Regions from separate parts of the Vibrio mangrovi genome, predicted to be linked through region 3. Evidence: predicted binding sites of a transcription regulator. Region 3 holds the regulator's gene; each other region holds the start of a gene.

Region 1 (6,276 bases), 1.8 Mb from region 3:
TTGTCGCTAGGTGAAGGGCTTTGATAAATCGAATCGTTTGAATAGGCAGAGAACTACATTTTTTCAGACAATTTTTGTAACAATCCATGGTTCAGCTTTTATTGATTTGCATAAAAAAAAAACTATACCCTGATATGAATCAACAAAGAATAATGACAAAATTGCAATACTCATCCACAATGAGAACACTTAATCTTCGGTGCAAAAAAAGATCGGGTAACTTTGTAAAAAAAGTGACATCATGCACTGAGAATATCTGTTTGTTGACATGAACAATCAGATACAACCTATATTTATTAGAATGACGTTCCCAATATTTTAGAGGGTGAGCATGATTAAAAAGATCGGGATATTAACAAGTGGCGGTGATGCTCCAGGGATGAACGCTGCGATTCGTGGCGTAGTGCGCACTGCATTAGGATCTGGTTTGGAAGTTTTCGGTATCTATGATGGCTATCTGGGGCTTTATGAAGACCGGATTGTTCAGTTAGACCGTTCCAGTGTCTCTGATGTGATCAACCGGGGTGGAACATTCCTGGGTTCTGCACGTTTCCCTGAATTTAAAGAGGTTCATATTCGTGAAAAAGCGATTGAAAACCTCAAAAAACATGGTATCGAAGCCTTGGTTGTTATTGGTGGTGACGGTTCCTACATGGGGGCGAAGAAGCTGACTGAGATGGGATATCCATGTATCGGTCTGCCGGGAACAATCGATAATGATATTGCCGGAACCGACTATACGATTGGTTATCTGACTGCTCTGAATACTGTCATTGATGCCATTGACCGTCTGCGTGATACATCTTCGTCTCACCAACGGATCTCTATTGTGGAGATCATGGGACGTCATTGTGGTGATTTAACCCTGATGTCAGCGATTGCCGGTGGATGTGAGTATATCATTACTCCTGAAACGGGGATGAACATGGACGAACTGATTGCCAATTTGCAAGACGGCATTTCGAAAGGGAAAAAACACGCCATTATTGCACTGACAGAACTGATGATGGATGCCAATGTTCTGGCGAAGAAAATTGAAGAAGCTACCGGGCGTGAAACCCGGGCAACGGTTCTGGGTCATATTCAGCGTGGCGGTCGTCCGACAGCATTTGACCGGGTTCTGGCTTCACGGATGGGCAACTATGCAGTCCATCTGCTTCTGGATGGCTACGGCGGTCGTTGTGTCGGTATTCAGAAGGAAGATCTGGTTCACCATGACATTGTTGATGCAATTGAGAACATGAAACGGCCGGTACGTAACGATCTGTACAAAGTTGCTGAAGAGTTGTTTTAAGTTTTTTTGCTACACGTATTAAAAAGACCGCTTCTGGCGGTCTTTTTTTGTAACAGACATTAAGTGAACTTAATGAAGTCTTGTCAGGCGACTTCTGTTCAGAGAATAACTGTCCGTTCTTCCGGATCTTTTCTGTTCAGATAGTGAGTTGACTGAATCCGACGGATCGTCCGGCATTTTCCCCGGATCAGAAGGGTTTCCGTTACTGCTATATCACCCTGACGGCTTACTCCATCAAGCAGGTCACCTTTCGTGATACCGGTTGCTGAAAAGATAACATTATCACTACGGACCATATCTTCCATTCTCAGCACTTTTCCGGCTTCGACACCCATTTCCTGACAGCGTTGAATTTCCTGATGGCCGATCTGCCGGTTTTCTTCAGTATCGCCTTTGACTTCATGGCGAGGCAGTAAACGGCCATGCATGTCACCATCCAGAGCCCGGATAACGGCGGCAGAGACAACCCCTTCCGGAGCGCCACCGATGCAATACATGACATCGACTTCACTATTCGGCATACAGGTTAAAATTGAGGCTGCCACATCACCGTCGGGGACAGCAAATACACGAACGCCCCATTGCTGCATGTCGGCAATTGTCTGTTCATGACGAGGTTTTGCCAGCGTAATGACCACCAGATTGTCCAGTGTTTTCCCTAATGCCTGAGCAATATGTTCCAGATTTTCCTTAAGTGGCTGATTCAGGTTGATACATCCTTTTGCGCCCGGACCGACGACCAGTTTTTCCATGTACATATCCGGTGCTTTTAAAAAGCTGCCTTTTTCTCCGGCAGCCAGCACCGATAGTGCATTGGACTGACCCATTGCAGTCATGCGGGTGCCTTCTATCGGATCCACGGCGATATCGACTTCGTCACCACCCTGACCCACTTTTTCGCCAATATAAAGCATCGGGGCATCATCGATTTCCCCTTCACCAATCACAATCTCTCCGTTGATCTCTGTTTTATTTAACAGACTGCGCATGACTTCGACTGCTGCTCCATCCGCAGCATTTTTATCACCGCGTCCAAGCCATTTATATCCTGCTAAGGCCGCCCCTTCAGTAACCCGGGAAAAGGCCATTGCTAAATCACGTTTCATGTGAACTCCATCTTGACGGAAAACTGAGAAATTTGCGTCGAATTTTAGCATATTCCGACGAAAACGTTTGCCAGAATTCATCGGGGATTATTGCACTCGATCAAAGCGTCATTAGATCTTCATGACTATTTCTTCCGGTAAATGATAATTCAGAAAGCCGGGGTAGTTGCGAAAGTAAGAATCATGTCAATTCACGCCGCTTTTTTAATCGAATGGTGAAAATATTCAATATAGCGCGTGTTTCTCCGGTCATGCCTGAGTAGAATGGGTATATCGTAAAATCATAATTGCAAACGCCGAATCGTAAAGGATATTTAAGCATGTCTTTTGAAGTGTTAGAGAAACTAGAAGCCAAAATTCAGACTGCCGTTGATACAATCACTCTGCTTCAGATGGAAGTCGAAGAACTGAAAGAAGAGAAACAAAAGTTGATCGACGAAGCGAATCAGTTGAAAAGCAGTCGGGACGAACTGGAACAGCGTGTACAGGATATCCAACAAGAACAGGCTGCATGGCAGGAACGTATCCGTAACCTGCTTGGAAAGATGGAAGATGTAGAATAAGGCGTCGTATTTGTTACGAAGTTAAAAGAGTATTCCATAAAAATGCCGACATGATGTCGGCATTTTTTTGTCGGAGAGAGCCTGAAGTAAAGCTTAATTTTGTGGTCTGATACCCAGTGTATGACACAAAGCATAGGTCATTTCTGCCCGGTTCAGGGTATAGAAGTGAAAATCTTTTACCCCTTCCCGGCAGAGTATCCGGACCATATCGATTGCCTGACTGGCACCGACAAGCTGACGTGTGGTTGGGTCATCATCTAACCCGTCGAATTGTTTACTCATCCAGCCCGGAACCTTGACATTGTTCTGAGCGGCAAAACGGGCTGCCTGTCTGAAGTTGGAAACCGGCAGAATTCCCGGTACGATTTCGACATCGATCCCTGCGCTGACACAACGATCTCTGAATCGCAGATAACACTCGACATCGAAGAAGAATTGAGTAATTGCCCGGTTTGCACCGGCATCAACTTTGCGCTTCAGGTTGAGTAAGTCCGCCTGAGCACTTTTGGCTTCAGGATGTACTTCTGGAAACGCTGCGACTGAGATATCAAAATCATGGCGAGACTTCAGCAAAGTCACCAGATCAGAAGCATACATATCCGGTTTACCGCCGCCTGGAGGAATATCGCCACGGAGTGCCACAATATTCTGAATGCCATTGTCCCAATAGTCATCGGCAATCTGAATGAGCTCTTCACGAGTGGCATCAATGCAGGTCAGGTGTGGCGCTGCAATTAAACCTGTCTGTGATTTAATTTCTTTAATAATCGAATGGGTTCTGTCCCGTTCTCCAGAATTGGCGCCATAAGTGACGGAAACGAATTTGGGCTGAAGAGTTTTCAACCGGTGAACCGAGTTCCAGAGAGTCTCTTCCATCTGAGGTGTACTGGGTGGAAAAAATTCAAAAGAAACGTTGAGGGTTCCGGATAGTTCACTAATGTTTTGGTTCAGAGCATCAATATGGCCAGCATATGAGTATCCCATCTTCTCTCTCCCGTGAATGATGGCTTATCGGATAGTGATTTGACGTTTAGACGTCTATATGGCTAGATATTCTCTTGAATTCTTTTTCATGTCAACATTATAAACATGAATTATATTCATGTTTATATGAGTGCTTTTCACATTATTTAGTTTAGAAACAAATAAGGAGCCAGCAGGCTCCTTATCTCTGTAATTTGTGATCAGCGTGTAGACTTGTTATAGCAAGCTGGAGAGCAGGTTGATATCCGACTGAATCGCTCCGGCAGTGACATCACGCCCAGCGCCGGGTCCACGAATGACCAACGGGTTATCTTTATACCATTTGCTTTCAATCGCAAAGATATTATCGCATGGCAACAGATTTGCTAATGGATGTTCCCGATGTAATGCTTCTACACCAACAGAAGCCTTGCCTGACTTTTCCAGACGGGCAACGTAACGCAGGACTTTGTCTTCTCTCTGCGCTTTGGCCAGACGTTCAGCAAGCTGTGTATCGAGTAGTGCGCCCTGATCAAGAAAATCATCCAGTGAAAGCGACTTCAGCTCATCCGGCACCAGAGACTCAACTGTGACCTGATCCGGTTCAATATCCAGTCCTGATTCACGTGCCAGAATGACCAGTTTTCTCATTACATCGGAGCCATCCAGATCGTTTCTCGGATCGGGTTCTGTTAAACCTTGTTGCCAGGCCAGATCAACCAGTTCACTAAACGGAACAGTGCCATCGTATTGCTGAAAAAGCCAGGACAGTGTTCCGGAGAAGATCCCGGAAAGAGCAACGATCTCATCACCACTTTCCCGAAGATCCCGAACAGTGTGGTTTATCGGCAGACCGGCACCGACGGTCGCGTTGTAAAACCAGTGACGACTGATTTTTGAGAAAGAGTCTTTGACCTGATAGTAGTACTCACTACTCGAAGAGCCAGCCACTTTGTTGGCTGAGATGAGATGCATTCCTTGTTCGGCAATCTGGATATACTGAGATGCAAGTTCAGCACTGGCCGTCACATCCAGAACAATGACATCATCATAACCCCGGATTGTTCCCAGATTCAGGAGCCATTCCTGTCCGTCATTCGGAATCGATTCTTCATGAAAACGCTGTTCGACGCTGGCTGGATCAATCCCTTTATCATCAAACCAGTAGGTTTGACTATCGACGATTGCAACCAGTTCAAAATTCATTCCCCGGCGCTTTTCCAGTTCTGCTTTCTGTTCGGCAAACAGTCTGAGCCAGCTGGAACCGATATTGCCCTTGCCACAGAGCGCGAGAGCGATACGCTTTTGTGCCTGAAAGAGCTGGGTATGCAGTTTGTTCACAAAGGTTTCTACCGCCGTCTGGCGAAGAATGGCGACCAGACTCAGCTCTGATTCTGATTCAAAGATAAACTCAATCGGAGCTTGTTTGAGTTGCTGGTAAAATCCGAAACAGTGATTGGCATTATTCGTTACTCCTGCACCGACAGCCGCGACCAGCGAATAACCTTCTTTGAGACGAATTTCTGCTTCAATTGCTGCATCCTGTAAGTAGGACAGCGCTCCGGAAGCAATCTCAGCCGTGTAAGCCACTTGTAAACGGTACTGATCGTCTTGTATGTCGTAGGCGAGTGGTGTGAGCTGAGCCCGTTTCAGTTGTTCGATAACCTGATTTTGCATACGCTGGAAATCGTGTCCGCGTGCAAAAGTAAGCTCAATCAACAGGACTTCATCCAGCGAGGTGATAATTTTAGCTCCACGTCCTGAAGCCAGAACCCGTTCGATATGGGTTGAGCCGGATTCGGGGTCATAACTGCACCGCAGATGGAGATCAATGGCACTCTGTGCCACTGGCTGTAATGTCCTGCTATGCAGAACCGGAGCCGCAAGACGTGCAAGTTCACTGGCTTCGTCCAGACGGAGCAGCGGCAGCAGGCAAGCATCGGCGACGACTCTTGGATCGGCACTATAGACGCCGGCGACATCGCTCCAGATCGTGACCCGTTCAACTTCTGCCAGTGCGCCGATGATCGTTGCCGAATAATCAGAACCATTGCGCCCGAGCAGTACTGTTTCTCCGGCATCGTCCTGAGCGATAAAACCCGTAATAATAATTCTCTGGTGAGCATGCTGAGCCAGAATTTCTTTCAGTAACGGGTAGGATTTTGCCCGATCTACTTCTGGCTGAGTTTCCCGCTGAGCCCGTAAAAATGCTCTGGCATCCTGTGCAATTGCCACCAAGCCCTGTTGATTGAGCAAAGCTGCCATTAAACGGGATGACCAGATTTCACCATGCGCCAGCACTGATGCCTGTTGTGGCGCTGTTAGAGGTGCACTCAATTCGGCCAGTTGT
Region 2 (6,276 bases), 1.4 Mb from region 3:
GTTCCCGGTAATGAGAATGCATACACTTTGATGGAAGAGTGGCTGTATACGAAAGAGCAAGGCATTCTGCACTGATAGAAATTGAATGAACCGTCATATTGATCAGCAATTATTTTCTGCGCATGAGCATGCTTTGAGTGAAGCGGAATCGTGCCCCCAATGTGGTTGTGAATTGCAGTTGCGTCACGGTAAGCATGGGCCATTTTGGGGGTGTTCAGCCTATCCTGAGTGTGACTATATTCGTCCGCTTCATCAACATGACGGTCATATTGTAAAAGCTCTGGGCGTTCCCTGTCCCGAGTGTGGTCATGAACTGGTGCTACGACAAGGCCGTTACGGCATGTTTATCGGTTGTAGTCACTTTCCTCAATGTCACCATATTGAATCTTCCGAGCCACCTAAAACCGAACAGCCGCATGAAGTAAACTGCCCTGAATGCGGGACTGGCACACTGGTGGAAAGAAAATCCCGTTTTGGTAAAGCATTCTGGGCTTGCAATCAGTATCCGAAGTGTAAGTTTGCTGTGAATTATCCGCCGGTAGCGGGGAAGTGCACTGAATGTGGTTTTCCTTTGTTACTTAAAAAAAAATTAGCTGAGAAAAAAGTAGCTGATAAAGCATCCGCATCTGGTACAGCTCTGGTTTGTGCTGCGCGCCGGTGCGGGCATGTACAGGATGTACCAGAGTCATCATGATGTTTTAAATGAAGTCTTTTCGGATGAGAATTTTGCTCTCATCCGAAAATATTTTGGCGGGCGGTATTACTTGTGCTGTCCGGCAAACTGATGAACCGCCGGGAAAGCATCCTGAGGCAGAATCTCGGCCAGTGAACAGATAATCCGTTCCAATTCGGCATAGTAATCTGCACTGACATTGATATGTCCCATTTTCCTGCCGGGACGTTTTTCTTTGCCGTACCAATGAATATGACATCCTTCTGTTGCCAGAATTTCTGATGGCAAAGTGTCTTCCCCCAGAATATTCACCATACATGTCGGACGGATGAGTCTGGTACTTCCCAGATGTAAGCCACAAACTGCGCGTAAATGGTTCTCAAACTGACATGTATCGGCTCCCTGTTGTGTCCAGTGCCCTGAGTTGTGAACCCGTGGAGCAATTTCGTTCACAAGTAGCTGTCCCTGAACATCAAAAAACTCCAGAGCCAGAACGCCGACATAATTGAGTGTGTTCGCCACCGCTTCAAACATAGCTTTAGCCTGCTGCTGTAGCGGTTGATCATCAATGGATGTGGAAAGGCTGAGAACACCATCGGTGTGAATATTTTCTGCCAGCGGATAAACAACAACCTCACCGTCTTTGCCTCTGGCTCCGACCAGAGAAACTTCCCGGTCAAAAGGAACGAATTCCTCGGCGACAATCGCCTGATTTTCTGTTGCTTCAATGCATTGTTGCATTTCCGGCCAGATTTCATCGGCATCCGTCGTTGATTTCAGGCGCCATTGACCTTTTCCGTCATATCCACCCAACGCACTCTTGAGAACCATTGGGATGCCTACATGGCGGATCGCACTGTCAAAATCTTCTCTGGTTCTGATGACGAAATATTTGGCATTTCTGACACCGGCTTTATCGAGCAGCGATTTTTCCAGACGACGATCTCCACCTGTTTTGATTGCCTGAGCTCCGGGGAGTAACTTACCACTTTGTTCACATTGATGAAGAATGTCGTGCGGAATATGTTCAAATTCTGCGGTAATCACATCTGCCTGCTGAATTGCATTCTCCAGTCCATGTCCCTGAACTTCCTGTGTCAGAGGATGAACGATCTGCCCGCTGACTACGTCGAAGGCACTGATGCGAATATTCAATGGCGCTCCGGCAAGAGACATCATCCGTGCAAGCTGACCGGCACCTAAGACAAGTACATGCATGCTGTTATTCCTCGGCTGGATCTGGGTTGGCAAGGACAGTATCAGTTTGAGACTGACGGAATGCTTCGACTTTCTGCATTACATTTTCGTCATGAACCCCAATAATCTGAGCCGCCAGAATGCCGGCATTGGCTGCCCCAGCTTCCCCTATCGCCAATGTACCGACAGCAATACCTTTAGGCATCTGTACAATTGATAGCAGAGAATCCATACCTTTTAATGCTCTGGACTGAACCGGAACTCCCAGAACAGGAAGACTAGTGAAGGCTGCCGTCATTCCCGGTAGGTGAGCAGCACCGCCAGCTCCGGCGATAATAACTTTGAGACCACGTTCTTTGGCCTGGCTCGCATAGTCGGCAAGCAGTTGAGGAGTACGATGTGCCGAAACCACTTTGGTTTCGTATTCCACACCAAATTGCTCCAGCATCTCAGCTGCAAGCTTCATGGTTGGCCAATCAGATTTGGACCCCATTATAATCCCGACTTTCATCTCAGACTCCTTCAGGTTTGTTGCAATGATCAAATATGTTCATGCCATGGATGAATGATAATTTTGCGCGCATTATACGAAGAAATTAACCGAAGGAAAACGTTTGCGTCGGGAGGATTCGCCGATAACATGTTTTCATACAAAATTGATTTAGTTTTCTGACATGATCATTTGTACACTAGCGGAAGAATAATCCGGGAATGACGAGAAGTATTGTGAATAATTTTGAGCAGGTGCTTGATGCATTGCATCGGGGAGATGTTATTGCGTATCCGACTGAGGGAGTTTTTGGCGTTGGATGCGATCCTGATTGTGCTGATGCGATTCAAAAGTTGCTGGAAATAAAACATCGTCCGGTTGAAAAGGGGTTGATTCTCATTGCATCCCGCTATGAACAATTACAGCCATATATAGACGAACGCCAGCTTTCGGCGCAACAACTGGCTCATGTTCAGGAAAGCTGGCCGGGACCTGTGACTTGGGTCATGCCTGCGAGTGAACGGGTTTCTGCCTGGTTGAGTGGTTTATTTGATACGATTGCTGTTCGGGTTACCGATCATCCTTTGGTGCAGCAACTGTGTGATGCTTATGGTAAACCCATTACATCGACCAGTGCGAATTTAAGTGGTCATCCGCCTTGCATAACAACAGAAGATGTACGACAGCAGTTAGGACATTGTCTGAATGCGATTTTAGAAGGGGAAACAGGTGGCCGGAATAAGCCGAGTGAGATTCGGGATGCACGAACGCTGAAGATATTAAGACAAGGGTAATCATCATGAGCAGTATTGATAAACAGACCGTCAAAAATTTTTTATTGCAACTGCAGGATTCAATTTGTCGACAGCTTGAAGCAGTTGATGGCCAGAGTGTATTCGAAGAAGATGCATGGCACCGCGAACCAGGAGAGCGTCTCGGTGGTGGCGGACGTAGCCGGGTGATGAAAGGTGGTCATGTGTTTGAACAGGGCGGAGTTAACTTCTCTCATGTGACAGGGAATAAAATGCCAGCTTCTGCAACGGCACACCGGCCGGAATTATCGGGCCGCAAATTTGAAGCCATGGGTGTTTCTTTAGTGATGCATCCCAATAACCCTTATGTGCCGACTTCACACATGAATGTTCGCTTCTTTATCGCAGAAAAGGATGGAGAGGAACCTATCTGGTGGTTTGGTGGCGGGTTTGATTTAACCCCGTTTTATCCGTTTGATGAAGATTGCCGTCATTGGCATGAAGTGGCGAAAGGCATCTGTCAGCCATTCGGGCCGGAAGTTTATTCGCAACATAAAGATTGGTGTGACCGATACTTTTTCTTGCCGCACCGGGAGGAAACCCGAGGTATCGGTGGACTCTTTTTTGATGACCTGAATCAGTGGGATTTTGATACTTGCTTTGCTTATATTCGAGCGGTCGGGGAAGGTTATACCCGAGCTTATCTGCCGATTGTCGAACGCCGGAAAGATTGCGAATTCGCTGAGCGTGAACGTCAGTTCCAGTTATATCGGCGTGGCAGATATGTTGAATTTAATCTGGTCTTTGACCGGGGAACACTATTTGGTTTGCAATCGGGTGGACGGACCGAGTCTATTCTCATGTCTATGCCGCCATTAGCCCGTTGGGAATACGGTTATCAGCCGGAACCAGGAAGTGCTGAAGCTCGTCTGGCTGAGTATTTGACGCCAAGAGAGTGGTGACAGCTCCAGACTGTAGTGATAGGGTCGGAAGACTCTTTTTATTTTTTATTGGTAAAGGCAGAAGTATGGCTCATTTGAACGATCGGTATGCAGTATTCGGCAATCCAATCAGTCACAGTAAATCTCCATTTATACAGACATTGTTCGCTCGTCAGACGAACCAGGAAATGACTTATACGGCTGAGCTGGCACCGGTTAATGGTTTCAAATCAACAGTTGATGCTTTCTTTTCTCAGGGAGGAAAGGGATGCAATGTGACGGTACCGTTCAAAGAAGAAGCCTATGCCTTTGCTGACCAACTTACAGAACGGGCCAAAATTGCCGGAGCGGTCAATACGCTGAAGAAACTGGATGATGGTGGAATACTCGGAGATAATACTGATGGCGCTGGTCTCGTACAGGATCTATTGCAGCATCAGGTTCCTCTGGCTGGAGCAAAAATCTTGCTGATCGGGGCTGGTGGTGCAGCAAAAGGTGTCATTCACCCTTTATTGGCTCAGTCACCTGATTCTATTGTGATTACCAATCGGACATTTGCAAAAGCGGAAGCTCTTGCTGCATTGTTTCAGGAATCTCAGGTCCAGGCTCCGGTTTCTGCTCTGCCTATGGCGGAAATTCATTCTAAGTTTGATGTGGTGATTAATTCGACTTCAGCAAGTTTATCCGGAGAGCTACCAGATATTACCGGTGATATCTTTTCGGAAAAAAGTGTGGCTTATGACATGATGTATGGCAAAGGCCTGACAGTTTTCAGTCAATGGGCTGTAGAACATGGTTGTGCGCATGCATACGATGGATTGGGAATGCTGGTTGGGCAGGCTGCGGAGAGTTTCATGCTATGGCGGGGAATTCGCCCCGGAACCCGGCAGATATTAAGTGAGTTGAGACGTAATCTGGAAGGCAGTTTATGAATCAGTCGATTCTTTTTCCGGATGATCAATCCTGGGACGAAGCAAGCCAGCAAGTACATTTTCCTGCACAATGTCAGGGGGCTTTAGTTGAATGCATTGTGGCGGTTTCTGAACTGGAACAGATTTCCGGTCAGAAGATTGCCGGCAGAGAAGATGCTTTAAGCATCTTTTCGCAATACCGCTTCGATTTTGAAGAGTTGGCCGAGCGGTTGATTGAAAATGAAGAAGACAACGCGCTCGGACAGATTGAAGTGGTGCTCTGATATACCCAGATGACCTCAAGACAAAGTTTCAGCGAGATTCACCGGACATAGAAACGGAGTTAGAGATTATTATCGGATGTCTTCTACTTCATGAAGGAAGTCATCCTTGTTCTGCACATAGTTGTCAGCCGATTTCTGTAAGAAGGCGCGCTCTTCATCCGTTAAGGGGCGAGCCTGTTTGACTGGACTGCCTACATAAAGGTAGCCACTTTGCAGTGTCTTATTGGGCGGAACCAGACTACCTGCGCCAATCACGACTTCACTTTCTACCGTTACACCATCAAGAACAATACTGCCCATTCCAACCAGAACTTTGTCCTTAATTATGCAGCCATGCAGCATTGCTTTATGGCCGACAGTTACGTCATCCCCGATAATCAGTGGATAACCGCTTGGGTTTTCTGCATTTTTGTGCGTGACGTGCAAGACCGTACCATCCTGAATATTGGTTCTTTTACCAATATGGATATGGTTAACATCACCTCGGGCTGCGACTAAGGGCCAGATGCTTGAATCGTCACCAATCCGGATATCTCCGACCAGCACGGCGCTGCTATCGACATAAACACGCTGACCAAGTTCCGGGGCTATACCTTTGTAACGCCGAATTGAACTCATCATGCTCTCCTCAACTTAATTAGTTTGGCTTTTTACCGACGTAGAATAAGGATAATGACTTTTGATGTGGAGTAAAAATAGACTTTTTGCCTAAAAAGCACTCGGTTGATTAAAAACATGAAAAAACTTGTCAAAAAGGACTTGCCAATCAAAAGGTGATGCCTATAATGCCCCTCGCTGACACGGGATAGCGGAGAGAAATCCCCGGCTGTGTGAGCCCGGTCTTCACCGAGAGATAAATCTGAAAAAAGTGTTTGACACCAGGATTTATCTCGCTAGAATGACCGCCTCTTCAAACGATGAACGTTTCGAAGAATTGCTCTTTAACAATATAGACCAATCAATCTGTGTGGGCACTCGTCGATAAACATCCAAAAGATTTTATCAATGATACGAGTGACCAACCGAAC
Region 3 (6,276 bases):
GGAGATCGCAAATCGTTTGCATCAGATTGCTGTTGCATCATCACAAAAATTTGCTTTTGTTGATGCTTACAGTAACCGTTTCGCCCATTTGGTTGAAGCCGGCGCTGATTTTTTCCTGATGCCTTCAGAATTTGAAGCATGTGGATTGAACCAGATTTATAGTATGGCATATGGTACATTGCCGATTGTCCGGGAAGTCGGTGGTCTGAAAGACACGGTTTTTGACTGTGATCGTTTTCCGGAGAAAGCGACAGGATTCGGCTTTTCAGAACCCAGTGCTGAGGCTTTACTGATCTGTATGCAACGTGCACTATTGTTTTGTCTTCAACATCCGGAGCAAATGCTGGCGGTACAGCAGCGGGCAATGCAGCAGGATTTCCGATGGGAAGACTCTGCTCAGCAATACCTAAGGATGTATGCTGCGGCATTAATGGGATTCTGAGTTGGTTTTCTTGTTCAGGATTGAATGCAGATAAAAATAAAGCACCGGAAACGGTGCTTTATTTTTAGGTTCGGCTATGGGGTTGTTTCTGTATACTTTTTGTTTCGGTATACGATAGCCAGTTTTACTTTGATTTAAATCTGTCCGGCTAACTCATCACGTCTTGCCTGAGGAATAACAGACCAGTGTTTACCTTCAATCGCGCCTTCCAGTGCCCATAGAAGCTCCAGAGGTGGTTGAGTTGAAGGATGAGAGCTCTGAATTGCTTTATATGCCCCAAGAGCCCCTCTCTGGTGAAGCTCTTCAACAGAATTGATTCCTGCTTTACGTAGCATACGCTCTGTTGCCAAACGAAGGTTAGGAAGATCTTTCAACCGTTGAGGCTTGGTCTCTACGTGAGAAGTTTTCTCATTTTTTGCATTCAGGTAAGCTTCTTTAGCAATACTGAGAATGGTGTTCAGGTCGTCCCAGTAGTCAGAAGGAAGTGCGAAATACTTGGTAACTACAGGAAAGCCACGTTTTGTGTACACATAAGGTTCGAAACCTCTTGCCTTAAATGTCTCAAGTGAGTAACTGTCTGCCCGTATATGTAGTTTGTCTTGTACGACAAGTGCGAACATAATGTCGTCAACAAAAATACCAAACCCGCCAAACATTGAGCGAGATTTGACACGTCCCAGCTGTTCGAAAAGCCGCATTGAATCTTTAAGAATTGGTTTGTCCATGCTTTACGTCTCGGTGTATTTAAACGAATACGCCACCAGAATCAGGTCCGAGAATTTAGCAAAATAATGCAGAAAGTATGTTAATAAGACGTCAAATCATTGACGAATATGAAATGCATTTTTGCCATCGGTAACCCCGCTACCTACCACTTATCGTGGTTTAGGCCGGAGGCTTTGCGTCCCACCTTTTCAGATGGTTTGCCCTGTGCGTGACACTTTTCCATTAAGGAGTTATCAAAAAATGTGGAATAGACATCATGACTACCTATTACACAATATGTGATTCTAGTCCAATTAATGGAGGTTATCAATAGAAAGAAAGTGGTTGGAGGAATGACTTTCCTCCAATGGGTGTAAATTATTTGTTAAATTTTATTTAAATCTTTAACTGTGTCACGTTCTACAATTTCAGGATGCATTTCAAACGTGCGGCGATCATGTTCTTTATTTTTGATGCGTTCCAATAGAATTTCAAAAGCATTTTTGCCAACCCTGCGTTTGGGTTGGTGAATAGTCGTCAATGGGGGAGAAAAGTATTCGGAGATTTCGATGTTGTCATAACCAATCACGGAAATATCCTCAGGAACTTTGATGCCTCTTTGCTGCAACCGGCTCATGAGCCCTAAGGCCATGGTGTCATTGAAACAGAATACGGCAGTTGGCTGTTCATCCATTGCAATGATCTTGTCGGCAGCCAGTACTGCCGTGTCACATTCAAAATTTCCTTCCAGTATCCAGTCTTCATTTGGTGTCAGATTAGCTTCTGCCATGGCTCTGCGAAAGCCCTGAATACGTTCCTGACAGGCTGCTTTGGATAGATGCCCACTCAGGCAGGCAATATGCCGGTGGCCTTTATCGAGGAGATAACGGGTTGCAAGGTATCCACCTTCTTCGGAGTTATCGATGATTTTATCTGCCTGTGAACTTTCTGGTCCCCAGTCCATGATGACTTTAGGAATATCATCATAGGCTTCCAGCATCTCCAGAAGTTCAGCGGTCAGGTCTGAACACATTACCAGCATACCATCGACACGCTTTTCGGCCAGCATCCGGATATAATCACGCTGCTTCTCGTATAATCCACCGGTATTACAGAGGATTAGAGTATAACCCTGACGATAGCAGTAACTTTCAACACCATCGATGACTTCAGAGAAAAAGGGGTTGGTTGACTGGGTCACGAGCATCCCGATTGTACGGGTTGAATTACATTTCAGGCTTCGGGCCACAGCACTGGGAGCGTAGTTCAGAGTTTTGACAGCTTCCATGACTTTTTCTTGAGTCGTTTCCGCCACAAATCTGGTTTTGTTAATAACATGTGAAACAGTTGTTGTTGAAACTCCCGCCAAGCGGGCAACGTCCTTTATCGTAGCCATAGGTATTGTCCTGTCGCCTATGCTGAAGGTCCAGCAATCCGGAGCAAATTACAATTGAAAGTTTGATTATGAAGATTTTATATCCTGCTCAGCCAATAATTTTCGTGAAAGTCGTATTCTGAGTTATTGGATATAAGAACAAAAACCGCCGGTTATAGCGGTTTTTGTCTGGTATTTATTGCGCTTTAGCGGCGAATTTTAGACTGCTGCTTGGGTAATAGCAATCGAAATGAGGAAATATGTCGTCTCATTCAGGATTAGAACACACAAATTCAGGCTCATGTGATGTCTGCTACATCTCACTCTGTGATGGCTCAGATACGGTGGCTTCCTGGCTGGCGACCCAGTTCTTCAGATAATGCCAGAATTGTCCCAGAGTTTCGTACCAGTACTTTTCCGTTTGTTCCAGATAAATGGCTTTGGGGGCATACTTTATCCAGGGTTGAGCTATATTTCTATAAGACAAAAAATTGGTCGGAGCCGGAATCGGATTCAGTCCTGCAGATCGAAACTCAAGCAGTGCACGATTCATATGACTTGCGGAGGTGACCAGCACTAATTTTCTCGGTCCGACAAAGCTTGCTGCCTGCTGGGCTTCTTCCCAGGTATCTTTGGCAGTTTCCAGTAGTACGATGTCCGATTTGGCCACACCGAGAGATAGAGCTACTTTCGCCAGCATTCGTGCGTGACTGAACCGGGTTCCGCCGGCATATCCGGAAAGAATAAGTCTGGAGCCAGGATACATTCGCATGATCCGTATTCCTTCGGTCAGGCGCATGAGTGCGGAACGGCTGAGCTGTGAGGTCGGAGGAAGCTGGTCATCGACCACATGACTACTGCCGAGAACCATAATGTAGTCAATGCTGCCTTCAACAGGCAGAAAAGCGGAGTACTGACGCTCCAGTGGGGCCAGCAGACGATCAGATACCGGCTGAAAGGAAGCCAGAAATAACATGGTGTAGGAGAAAAGAACAATCAGGCAGCCCGTTTTCCTTTTGGTTGAAAACATGATCATCATCAGGCCGATAAAACCGATGATTAGCAAGGCAGGAAGGGGCATCATGAATGCAGATATGATTTTTTTAAGCTCAAACATATAAGAAATAGTCCGAAAAAACAGCAATTGAGATTAAAAACAAATAATCCTCTTTATTCCTGCCATTCCTATGACAGAATAGCAGCACGATTAGTTATCATAACTCAAGCTACAGTGACTGAAGATCGCAATTTCGACGATATTGCCCACAAATTTGCAAAAAATATATATGGTTCTGACAAAGGTATGATCCGTCAGACAATTGTATGGGAAGATATCCAGAATATCTTAATGACATTTTCTCCGGAACAGTTCCCGTTATCGGTTCTGGATGCCGGTGGAGGACTGGCTCAGCTATCGCAGAGACTGGCTGCGATGGGACATCAGGTGACATTATGTGATCTTTCTTCTGAAATGTTGCAGTTGGCGCAGGCTGATATTGAAAAAAATGGTTTGCTTGCGCAGTATCGCTTTGTCCATGCTGCAGTGCAGGATATGCAACAACATATCACCGATCCAGTCGACTTTTTGATGTTTCATGCCGTGATGGAGTGGCTGGCCGAACCGAGAGTTGCGTTGGAAAAGTTACTTTCTCAGGTCCGGACGGGTGGTGTTGCATCAATCATGTTTTACAATCATCACGGATTAGTTCTGAAAAATGTCATATGCGGGAATATTCCCCATGTGTTGGATGGCATGCCATACCGTAAACGATTTAAGTTACAACCTCAAAAAGGCCTGAATCCGGAAGATGTCTATCAATGGATAGAAGCGTGTGGGTTCAGAATTGAGGGAAAAAGCGGTATTCGCTCATTCAGTGATTATATTGGTAATCGCCAGAATATGGGTGAATACAGCGAAGAAGATGTACTGGCGCTTGAAAGGCAGTTGTGCCGGCAAGAGCCTTATTTATCTCTGGGCCGCTATATTCATGTATGGGCCAGAAAAAAGTAAACAATGATGGAAACAATGATAGACGAATTGGCGCAACAAGCCGAGGTACAACCAATCGATGAATTGGTTGGGTGGGTCAGGCAGCATGACTTGTCTCTCAACCTGAATACCGAACGGCTCGCATTTTTGATTGCGGTTGCGGTGTTAAGCCGGGATCGGTTTGATGATGAACTTGGTGAAGGGGAATTGCATGATGCTTTTACGATCGTCACCCGTTTATTTGATGATACCGGAGAAGCTTCTGCTTTCCGGGCGAATAATGCGATCAATGATCTGGTTCAACAGCGGCTCATCCGTCGTTTTACCAGTGAAGTAACCGATGGTGCCAGTATTTACAGACTTTCACCGCTGGCTATTGGCATCACTGATTATTATTTACGCCACCGGGAGTTTTCCAAACTGAAACTGTCGATCCAGCTTTCGATTGTTGCCGATGAAATGGCGAAGGCGAAAGAAGCGGCGGAAAAAGGTGGTACGGCGGCACATTGGCAGAAGAATGTGTATGGCGTTCTGAAATACTCCGTGGGAGAAATTTTTGATCAGATCGATCTGAACCAGCGGGTGATGGACGAGCAGCAGCAAGAAATTAAAGAACAGATTGCCCAGTTATTGAACAAAGACTGGCGTGATGCGATCCAGAATTGCGAGTCTTTACTGTCAGAAACATCATCAACGCTAAAAGAGTTGCAGGATACACTTCAGGCTGCCGGTGATGAAATGCAGACTCAGATTCTTGATATTCAGGAATGCGTCTATGGTGAGTCTGAACTAGAGTTTATCGAAGAAACATTGTTTCAGTTGCAGATCAAACTGGACCGGATTATCAGTTGGGGACAGCAGGCTATTGATTTATGGATTGGCTATGATCGCCATGTCCATAAGTTTATCCGGACAGCAATTGATATGGACCAGAACAGAGCATTCAGTCAGCGCTTACGCCAATCAATGAATGACTATTCTGAGGCCCCCTGGTTTCTTACCTTCGCTGATGCAGACCGTTTCATGGACATGCGGGATGAAGCTCTGATTCTCCGGGACGATGAAGTGACCGGACAAATCCCCGCTGATGTTGAATATGAAGAATTTCAGCAGGTTAACGATGCACTGGCAGAACGCATAGGCGAGATGCTGAGTGTGCATAAAGCTCAGGGAGCTCCGATAGATCTGGGCATGGTCTTAAAGAATTACCTCACAGAACATCCAAGAACACACCATTTTGATTTAGCCAGAATTGTGGTCGATCAGGCCGTTCGTCTGGGATATTCGGCATCCGATTATCAGGCGGTTCAGCCAGACTGGCAGGCAATCAATGAGTTTGGTGCAAAGGTACAAGCAAATGTCATCGACAGATATGAATGAATATATGCCAGAGAAGCTGGTGAAAGCACTTTCTAATCCACTGTTCCCTGCGCTGGATAGTCAATTACGTGCCGGAAGGCATGTTTCCGGTGAGGATATGGATAATCACACGTTTTTGTCGGACTTTGAAACTGAGCTGGCCCAGTTCTACCAGCGCTATAATACTGAACTGGTTCGTGCTCCCGAGGGATTCTTTTATCTGAGACCACGTTCTACATCCCTGATTAACCGTAGCGTGCTTTCCGAACTGGATATGCTGGTCGGAAAGGTGCTTTGTTTTCTGTATCTCAGTCCCGAGCGCCTGGCACATGAAGGTATTTTTACTCATCAGGAACTGTATGAAGAGTTACTGACGCTGGTCGACGAGAAAAAACTGATGCGCCT
Region 4 (6,276 bases), 1.0 Mb from region 3:
TCGAATTGCTGCAAAAATTTAAACAGCAACACCCGGACATTCCAACCAAATCCGGTCTGATGATGGGACTTGGTGAAACAAAAGAAGAGATTGTCGAAGTTCTCAAAGATCTCCGCGCCCACGGAGTGACAATGCTGACTCTGGGACAGTATCTCGCTCCCAGCCGCCATCACCTGCCGGTAGAACGGTATGTTCCCCCGGAAGAATTTGACGAACTAAAAGAAATTGCGCTTGATTTAGGCTTTACCCACGCGGCATGCGGACCATTTGTACGTTCATCTTATCATGCTGATCTACAGGCCAAAGGTATTGAAGTGAAGTAATATCATTCTGCCGGTGTAATACACCGGCTTACTTCACTCAGGTTCAGTCACTATCACAAAAATACTTTTGGCTCTGTCTGGAAAAACCATCGACAAATGTGAAACAATTGCCATAATTTGTTTCACTATGTTGAATCTGTGATCGATGTTCTATAGTCTAAACAGAAACCCCGATCTCACTGCCGATGTAAGGATATATATGATGAAAACTGCCACTTTCTGGGGCATTGTCGGACTCGCGATCACTCTCGCCGGTTGTGCTTCAAATACCAAAGAAGATAACTACCGTGAAGCGTCTTTTGAACTGTGTAATACTGACGTGAAAGTATACTCGCTGGATAATGCCGGACGGGTCCGTATTGTTTGTGCGGATGGCTCTAAGTTCGCACTCAAATCAGAAGATACGCTTGAAGTCATGCGTGGTATCAACATTGATTACTGCGATGGTGAAGGCTTAGGTAAATTCACTGAAAGTGAAAATTACTACCTGTTCAAATGTAAATCAGGCACAACCCTGAGCATCTCGAAAGAGTAATCTTTTCCAATACACATTGAACGATTTCTGAATCTCTTTGAGCTCAAAATAATAAACCCGCTTCCGATGAAGCGGGTTTACTTTATGATTCAGCAATGCTCGTCGAGGAGCTCTTAAGCATATACAGGCAAACGCTTACAGATAGCCAGTACTTTTTGTTTAGTTGCCTCAGTCACGCTTGGATCATTAATGTTGTCTAGAACATCACACATCCAGTTTGCCAACTCTTTCGCATCATCTACAGTGAAACCACGACGAGTGATCGCAGGCGTACCCACACGAATACCTGAAGTAACAAACGGGCTGCGGGGATCATTCGGAACAGAGTTTTTGTTCACCGTAATATTTGCAGCGCCCAGAGCAGCATCCGCTTCTTTTCCGGTGATATTTTTATCGATCAGATCAACCAGGAACAGGTGGTTTTCCGTACCATTGGAAACGATTTTATAGCCACGCTCCTGAAACTGAGCAACCATTGCTTTAGCATTCTGAACGACACGTTCCTGATAAGCTTTAAACTCAGGTTCCATCGCTTCTTTGAAAGCAACTGCCTTCGCTGCGATAACATGCATCAGAGGACCGCCCTGTCCACCAGGGAATACTGCTGAGTCCAGCTTTTTATACATCTCTTCACCGGCATTCGACAGAATCAGACCACCACGAGGCCCAGCCAGTGTTTTGTGAGTTGTTGTTGTGACCACATGAGCATGTGGAACCGGAGTCGGATAAACACCCGCCGCAATCAGACCGGCAACATGAGCCATATCGACAAACAGATAAGCACCAACCTTATCTGCGATTTCACGCATGCGAGCCCAGTCAACAATCTGAGAATAAGCAGAGAAACCACCGATAATCATTTTCGGCTTATGTTCAACCGCCAGAGCTTCCATTTCGTCATAGTTGATCTGACCACTTTCATCAATTCCGTAAGGAATGACGTTGTAGTGTTTACCGGAAAAGTTTACCGGAGAACCGTGTGTCAGGTGTCCGCCATGTGCCAGGCTCATTCCTAAAACAGTATCACCAGGATTCAGCAATGCCATATATACAGCACTGTTGGCCTGAGAACCTGAGTGAGGCTGGACGTTTGCATATTCACAGTTAAACAGTTTGCATGCACGTTCAATCGCTAATGATTCGGCTTTATCAACATATTCGCAGCCACCGTAATAGCGCTTGCCAGGATAGCCTTCCGCATATTTGTTTGTCAGCTGAGAACCCTGGGCTTCCATTACACGTGGACTGGTGTAGTTTTCTGAAGCAATAAGTTCAATGTGCTCTTCCTGACGAAGAGTTTCTTCTTGAATGGCTGCGAAAAGATCCGCATCATAATCAGCGATATTCATATCACGCTTAAGCATCTGTATCTCCTGACTCAGATTGACTGGAAAGTTTAATAAAACTACATTCTGACTCAACGCAAACGTTTTCGTCACTTAATTTGGCGCGTATTCTACCTAAATTGATCTATGTCATAAAGCCCAAATGTACAAATTTTCATGCAGTTTTTTCATGATACTCAAAAGTCCCGGTAACATGGCGGCGCCGGGTGTCAACTTTTAGGTTTACATTCTGTAAAGTACCAATGACATAGGTTTACCTGAATTTCCCGTTTCTAGCTACCGAAAAAGTCACCTTTTCTTTACTATCCTTCACAAATTGTCTCAATACGCTCATAACCGATGGAAAAACACACTTTTCAGGAAGACATCATCGCAATCATCACCGGCAGCTTTCTGGTTGCTCAGGGCATCATGTTTCTACAAGCTGCACACCTAATCACCGGAGGAACAGCCGGACTGGCATTGTTACTCAACCAGTTAACGCCCTTTTCCTTCGGAGTTCTCTATTTCCTGTGCAATGCGCCATTTTACTTGCTTGCCTGGAAACGCTTCGGCCGCCAGTTTGCGCTGAACAGCCTGATTTCCGGCCTGCTTGTTGCCCTTTTTGCCGATCAGTTCTCATTTTTAATCCTGTTTACACATGCCAACGGTATTTACTGTGCAGTCACAGGCGGATTACTCATGGGTGTGGGAATGCTGATTCTTTTCCGTCATCGTTCCAGTCTGGGAGGATTCAACGTTTTCTGTCTGTTTGTTCAGGATAAATTCGGAATTTCTGTCGGCAAAACTCAACTGTGTATTGATGCATCCGTTGTATGTGCTTCTCTGTTTTATCTGTCTCCGTATACGATTGCCGTTTCAGTGCTCAGTGCTTTGGTTCTCAATGTGGTATTAGCCATGAATCACAAGCCATCCCGATATACAGTGACTTATGGTTCATAATATAGAGCAGTCGGCATTTCTCTGACATAACCTTTTGTTGTACAAGAAATAGCATATTTGTCCAAAAAGACATCATTCAAACATAAATCGTCAGAAAAGGCTTTACAGGCTGAATGAGTTTGCTATGATGCGCTCCGCACCGAAGAGATGTTTCGGGAATGTTTCTTCAATCATTAGAGTGCACCCTGGAGGGGTTCCCGAGTGGCCAAAGGGAGCAGACTGTAAATCTGCCGGCTCCGCCTTCGATGGTTCGAATCCGTCCCCCTCCACCATATTTAAAGATGTTTGAATGTTTCCGGTAAAGGTATCGTTCAGGCAAAACAAAATCCCGGAGGGGTTCCCGAGTGGCCAAAGGGAGCAGACTGTAAATCTGCCGGCTCCGCCTTCGATGGTTCGAATCCGTCCCCCTCCACCATATAGAAAAGCCAGCATCTTGCTGGCTTTTTCTTTATCTGTACCGCAATAATTCTGTGACACACCGTCATCATCAATCCAATAGGATAATCCGGCATATAATTTGTCATGGGATCATACCAATTCTACAAATGAGCCGATCATCTTAATGGAATTGGTATTACCCGGCTTTCAAATGACGGGAACTTAAAACCGTTGAGAATTCTTTCCCCCGGATCAACGCGCCACCAGATATGCAGGAACCTCTTTAATACTATCAAGCACAACATCAGCAAGAGATTCACCGGCTTCAGTCACTGGCTTCCCGGTACGGACCAGAATCGATGTGCCGACACCGGCAGCCTGAGCCGCCATCAGATCGGCTGGTTTATCACCAACCATCACTGAATTTGCCATATCGATTTTAAGAAAATCACGGGCTGAGATAAACATACCGGGACGTGGCTTACGGCAGTCACAATCCTGCTTATATTTACCGACGCCGTGCTCCGGATGATGAGGGCAGTAATAGATACCATCAAATTCGACACCATGGTCAATGAAGTTCCAGTCCATCCACTGAGTCAGACTCAAAAACCGGTCTTCGGTGAACATTCCCCGGGCAATCCCCGCCTGATTGGTCACCAACACCAGAAGATAGCCCATCTCCTTTAACCGTTTTGTCGCTTCAAATACCCCATCGATGAAGTGAAAATCATGCTCATCATGAACATAACCACTATCAATATTGATCACTCCATCGCGATCCAGAAACACTGCTGGTTTAGCCAAAGCTTTGCCCCATCCGACTGATTAATGCTGGCTATTATACTCAAACTCACTGTCGGAGATACACCCAAATGACCTCCGGACACAGTTTCAGCTTTTTTCTTGTTCTTTTCCGGGTAAATTCCGTCAATATTGCTTTTTAGACGTCTAGACGTCGAAATTGATTGACTTCATTATCATGAAGCCATAGCATCCACTACAAAATTGCAGGTGTTGTTCCGGTTGAATGAAATTTAACCTTTCTGATACACCACACCTCAGGGCACTATTGGTCATTTGAGGTGGAATTTACAGGCTAAGTACGTCCTACTCAGGTTATCTAATGATTGAAATAAATCGCGTAAACAAAGTGTTCGGCCAAGGCGATAAACAGATTCACGCCTTGAAGGACATCAACCTCCATATCCGGCAAGGGACTATATTTGGTGTTATCGGCTCTTCCGGTGCAGGAAAAAGTACGCTGATACGCTGTGTCAATATGCTGGAGTCGCCAACCAGTGGCGAAGTCATTGTCGATGGTGTCGATCTAACCAAGTTGAATGCATCCCAGCTGTGTCAGGCAAGACGGAATATTGGTATGATTTTTCAGCACTTTAATCTGCTGTCATCCCGTACTGTATTTGACAATATTGCTTTACCTCTCGAACTTGCCGGTCAGACTCAGGAACATATCAGACAAAAAGTCGATGAGTTACTGACACTTGTCGGTCTTGCTGATAAGAAGCAAGCCTATCCGTCAAATCTCAGTGGCGGACAGAAACAACGGGTTGCGATTGCCCGGGCACTGGCCAGTGATCCCAAAGTCCTGCTGTGTGATGAAGCAACCAGTGCTCTGGATCCGGCAACGACTCAATCCATTCTGCAACTGCTCAAACAGATTAACCGTCAGTTGAACATCACTATTCTGCTGATTACCCACGAAATGGATGTGGTAAAAAGTATCTGTCATGAAGTTGCAATCATCGGTGACGGAGAACTGGTTGAGAAAGGCAGTATCAGCGATATTTTTGCCCATCCGAAAACAGATTTGGCACACCAGTTTATCCGTTCGACACTGGATTTATCCATTCCAGAGGATTACGAAAACCGTCTCCACCCGGAGCGGGTTTCCGGTAGTTATCCACTCGTCCGGCTTGAGTTTACCGGTGCAACGGTTGATGCACCGCTGGTTTCACACATCTCACGGGATTTTAATATTGACGTCAATATTCTCAGCTCCGATCTGGATTATGCCGGTGGGGTTAAATTTGGCATGCTCGTCGCCGAACTTCTCGGAGAAGATGCAGATGATCAGGCGGCGATCGAATATCTCCGCTCACATCATGTAAAAGTGGAGGTCCTTGGTTATGTCAATTAACCTCATCACAGACTGGCTGAGTCAAAACAGTCATCTGATTCTGAATGCAACCTGGCAAACAGTCTATATGGTTGCCGTTTCCGGCCTGGTAGGTTTTCTTATTGGTATTCCGTTGGGTGTCATCCTTCATACCACCAAATCAGGCGGATTGATGGAAAACCGCCGCTTTAACCGCATTCTAGGTGCAGTTGTTAACGTCGGCCGTTCAGTTCCGTTTCTGGTCCTGATGGTAGCGATTATCCCACTGACCAAACTACTGATCGGCACCTTCATCGGTACAACAGCGGCAATCGTCCCCCTGACTATAGGTGCGATTCCGTTTGTTGCCCGCTTAATTGAAGGTGCTCTGCTGGAAGTCCCGTCCGGATTGGTTGAAGCTGCACAGGCAATGGGCGCCAAACCGATACAAATCATTACGAAAGTTCTGCTGCCGGAAGCGATGCCAACTATACTCAACTCGGTCACCATCACTCTGGTTACTTTGGTGAGTTACTCGGCAATGGCAGGAACTGTCGGAGGTGGCGGCTTGGGTGACGTGGCAATTCGCTATGGTTTCTATCGCTATGACATTATCGTCATGGCCGTTACGGT

The links. Region 3 encodes PurR, which represses purine synthesis genes. Its sites were predicted from a motif close to TNANGNAAACGTTTNCNTNA; they were not measured.
Region 1: a site for PurR is predicted at 2,456-2,475, ahead of glpX (class II fructose-bisphosphatase). Genes of this name have one in related genera too.
Region 2: a site for PurR is predicted at 2,473-2,492, ahead of purE (5-(carboxyamino)imidazole ribonucleotide mutase). Genes of this name have one in related genera too.
Region 4: a site for PurR is predicted at 2,277-2,296, ahead of glyA (serine hydroxymethyltransferase). Genes of this name have one in related genera too.

The regions. Positions count from the first base shown of each region.
Region 1 covers NZ_AP024883.1:3,334,077-3,340,352, reverse strand. Annotated here, with positions in the region: gene pfkA (6-phosphofructokinase) at 332-1,294, shown strand; gene glpX (class II fructose-bisphosphatase) at 1,393-2,400, opposite strand; gene zapB (cell division protein ZapB) at 2,721-2,963, shown strand; gene metF (methylenetetrahydrofolate reductase) at 3,057-3,947, opposite strand; gene OCU74_RS14875 (bifunctional aspartate kinase/homoserine dehydrogenase II) at 4,164-6,276, opposite strand, start outside.
Region 2 covers NZ_AP024883.1:138,674-144,949, forward strand. Annotated here, with positions in the region: gene OCU74_RS00615 (DUF494 family protein) at 1-75, shown strand, start outside; gene OCU74_RS00620 (DNA topoisomerase family protein) at 86-694, shown strand; gene OCU74_RS00625 (5-(carboxyamino)imidazole ribonucleotide synthase) at 761-1,891, opposite strand; gene purE (5-(carboxyamino)imidazole ribonucleotide mutase) at 1,896-2,381, opposite strand; gene OCU74_RS00635 (L-threonylcarbamoyladenylate synthase) at 2,597-3,154, shown strand; gene hemF (oxygen-dependent coproporphyrinogen oxidase) at 3,160-4,074, shown strand; gene aroE (shikimate dehydrogenase) at 4,140-4,985, shown strand; gene OCU74_RS00650 (DUF1488 family protein) at 4,982-5,248, shown strand; gene OCU74_RS00655 (gamma carbonic anhydrase family protein) at 5,318-5,866, opposite strand.
Region 3 covers NZ_AP024883.1:1,492,995-1,499,270, forward strand. Annotated here, with positions in the region: gene glgA (glycogen synthase GlgA) at 1-442, shown strand, start outside; gene OCU74_RS06775 (TfoX/Sxy family DNA transformation protein) at 577-1,167, opposite strand; cyclic di-GMP riboswitch class I at 1,294-1,380, opposite strand; gene purR (HTH-type transcriptional repressor PurR) at 1,533-2,543, opposite strand; gene elyC (envelope biogenesis factor ElyC) at 2,836-3,666, opposite strand; gene cmoM (tRNA uridine 5-oxyacetic acid(34) methyltransferase CmoM) at 3,754-4,533, shown strand; gene mukF (chromosome partition protein MukF) at 4,549-5,892, shown strand; gene mukE (chromosome partition protein MukE) at 5,870-6,276, shown strand, end outside.
Region 4 covers NZ_AP024883.1:2,514,387-2,520,662, forward strand. Annotated here, with positions in the region: gene lipA (lipoyl synthase) at 1-323, shown strand, start outside; gene OCU74_RS11215 (hypothetical protein) at 526-858, shown strand; gene glyA (serine hydroxymethyltransferase) at 972-2,222, opposite strand; gene OCU74_RS11225 (YitT family protein) at 2,544-3,146, shown strand; tRNA gene OCU74_RS11230 (tRNA-Tyr) at 3,334-3,418, shown strand; tRNA gene OCU74_RS11235 (tRNA-Tyr) at 3,477-3,561, shown strand; gene gmhB (D-glycero-beta-D-manno-heptose 1,7-bisphosphate 7-phosphatase) at 3,777-4,331, opposite strand; gene metN (methionine ABC transporter ATP-binding protein MetN) at 4,651-5,685, shown strand; gene OCU74_RS11250 (methionine ABC transporter permease) at 5,675-6,276, shown strand, end outside.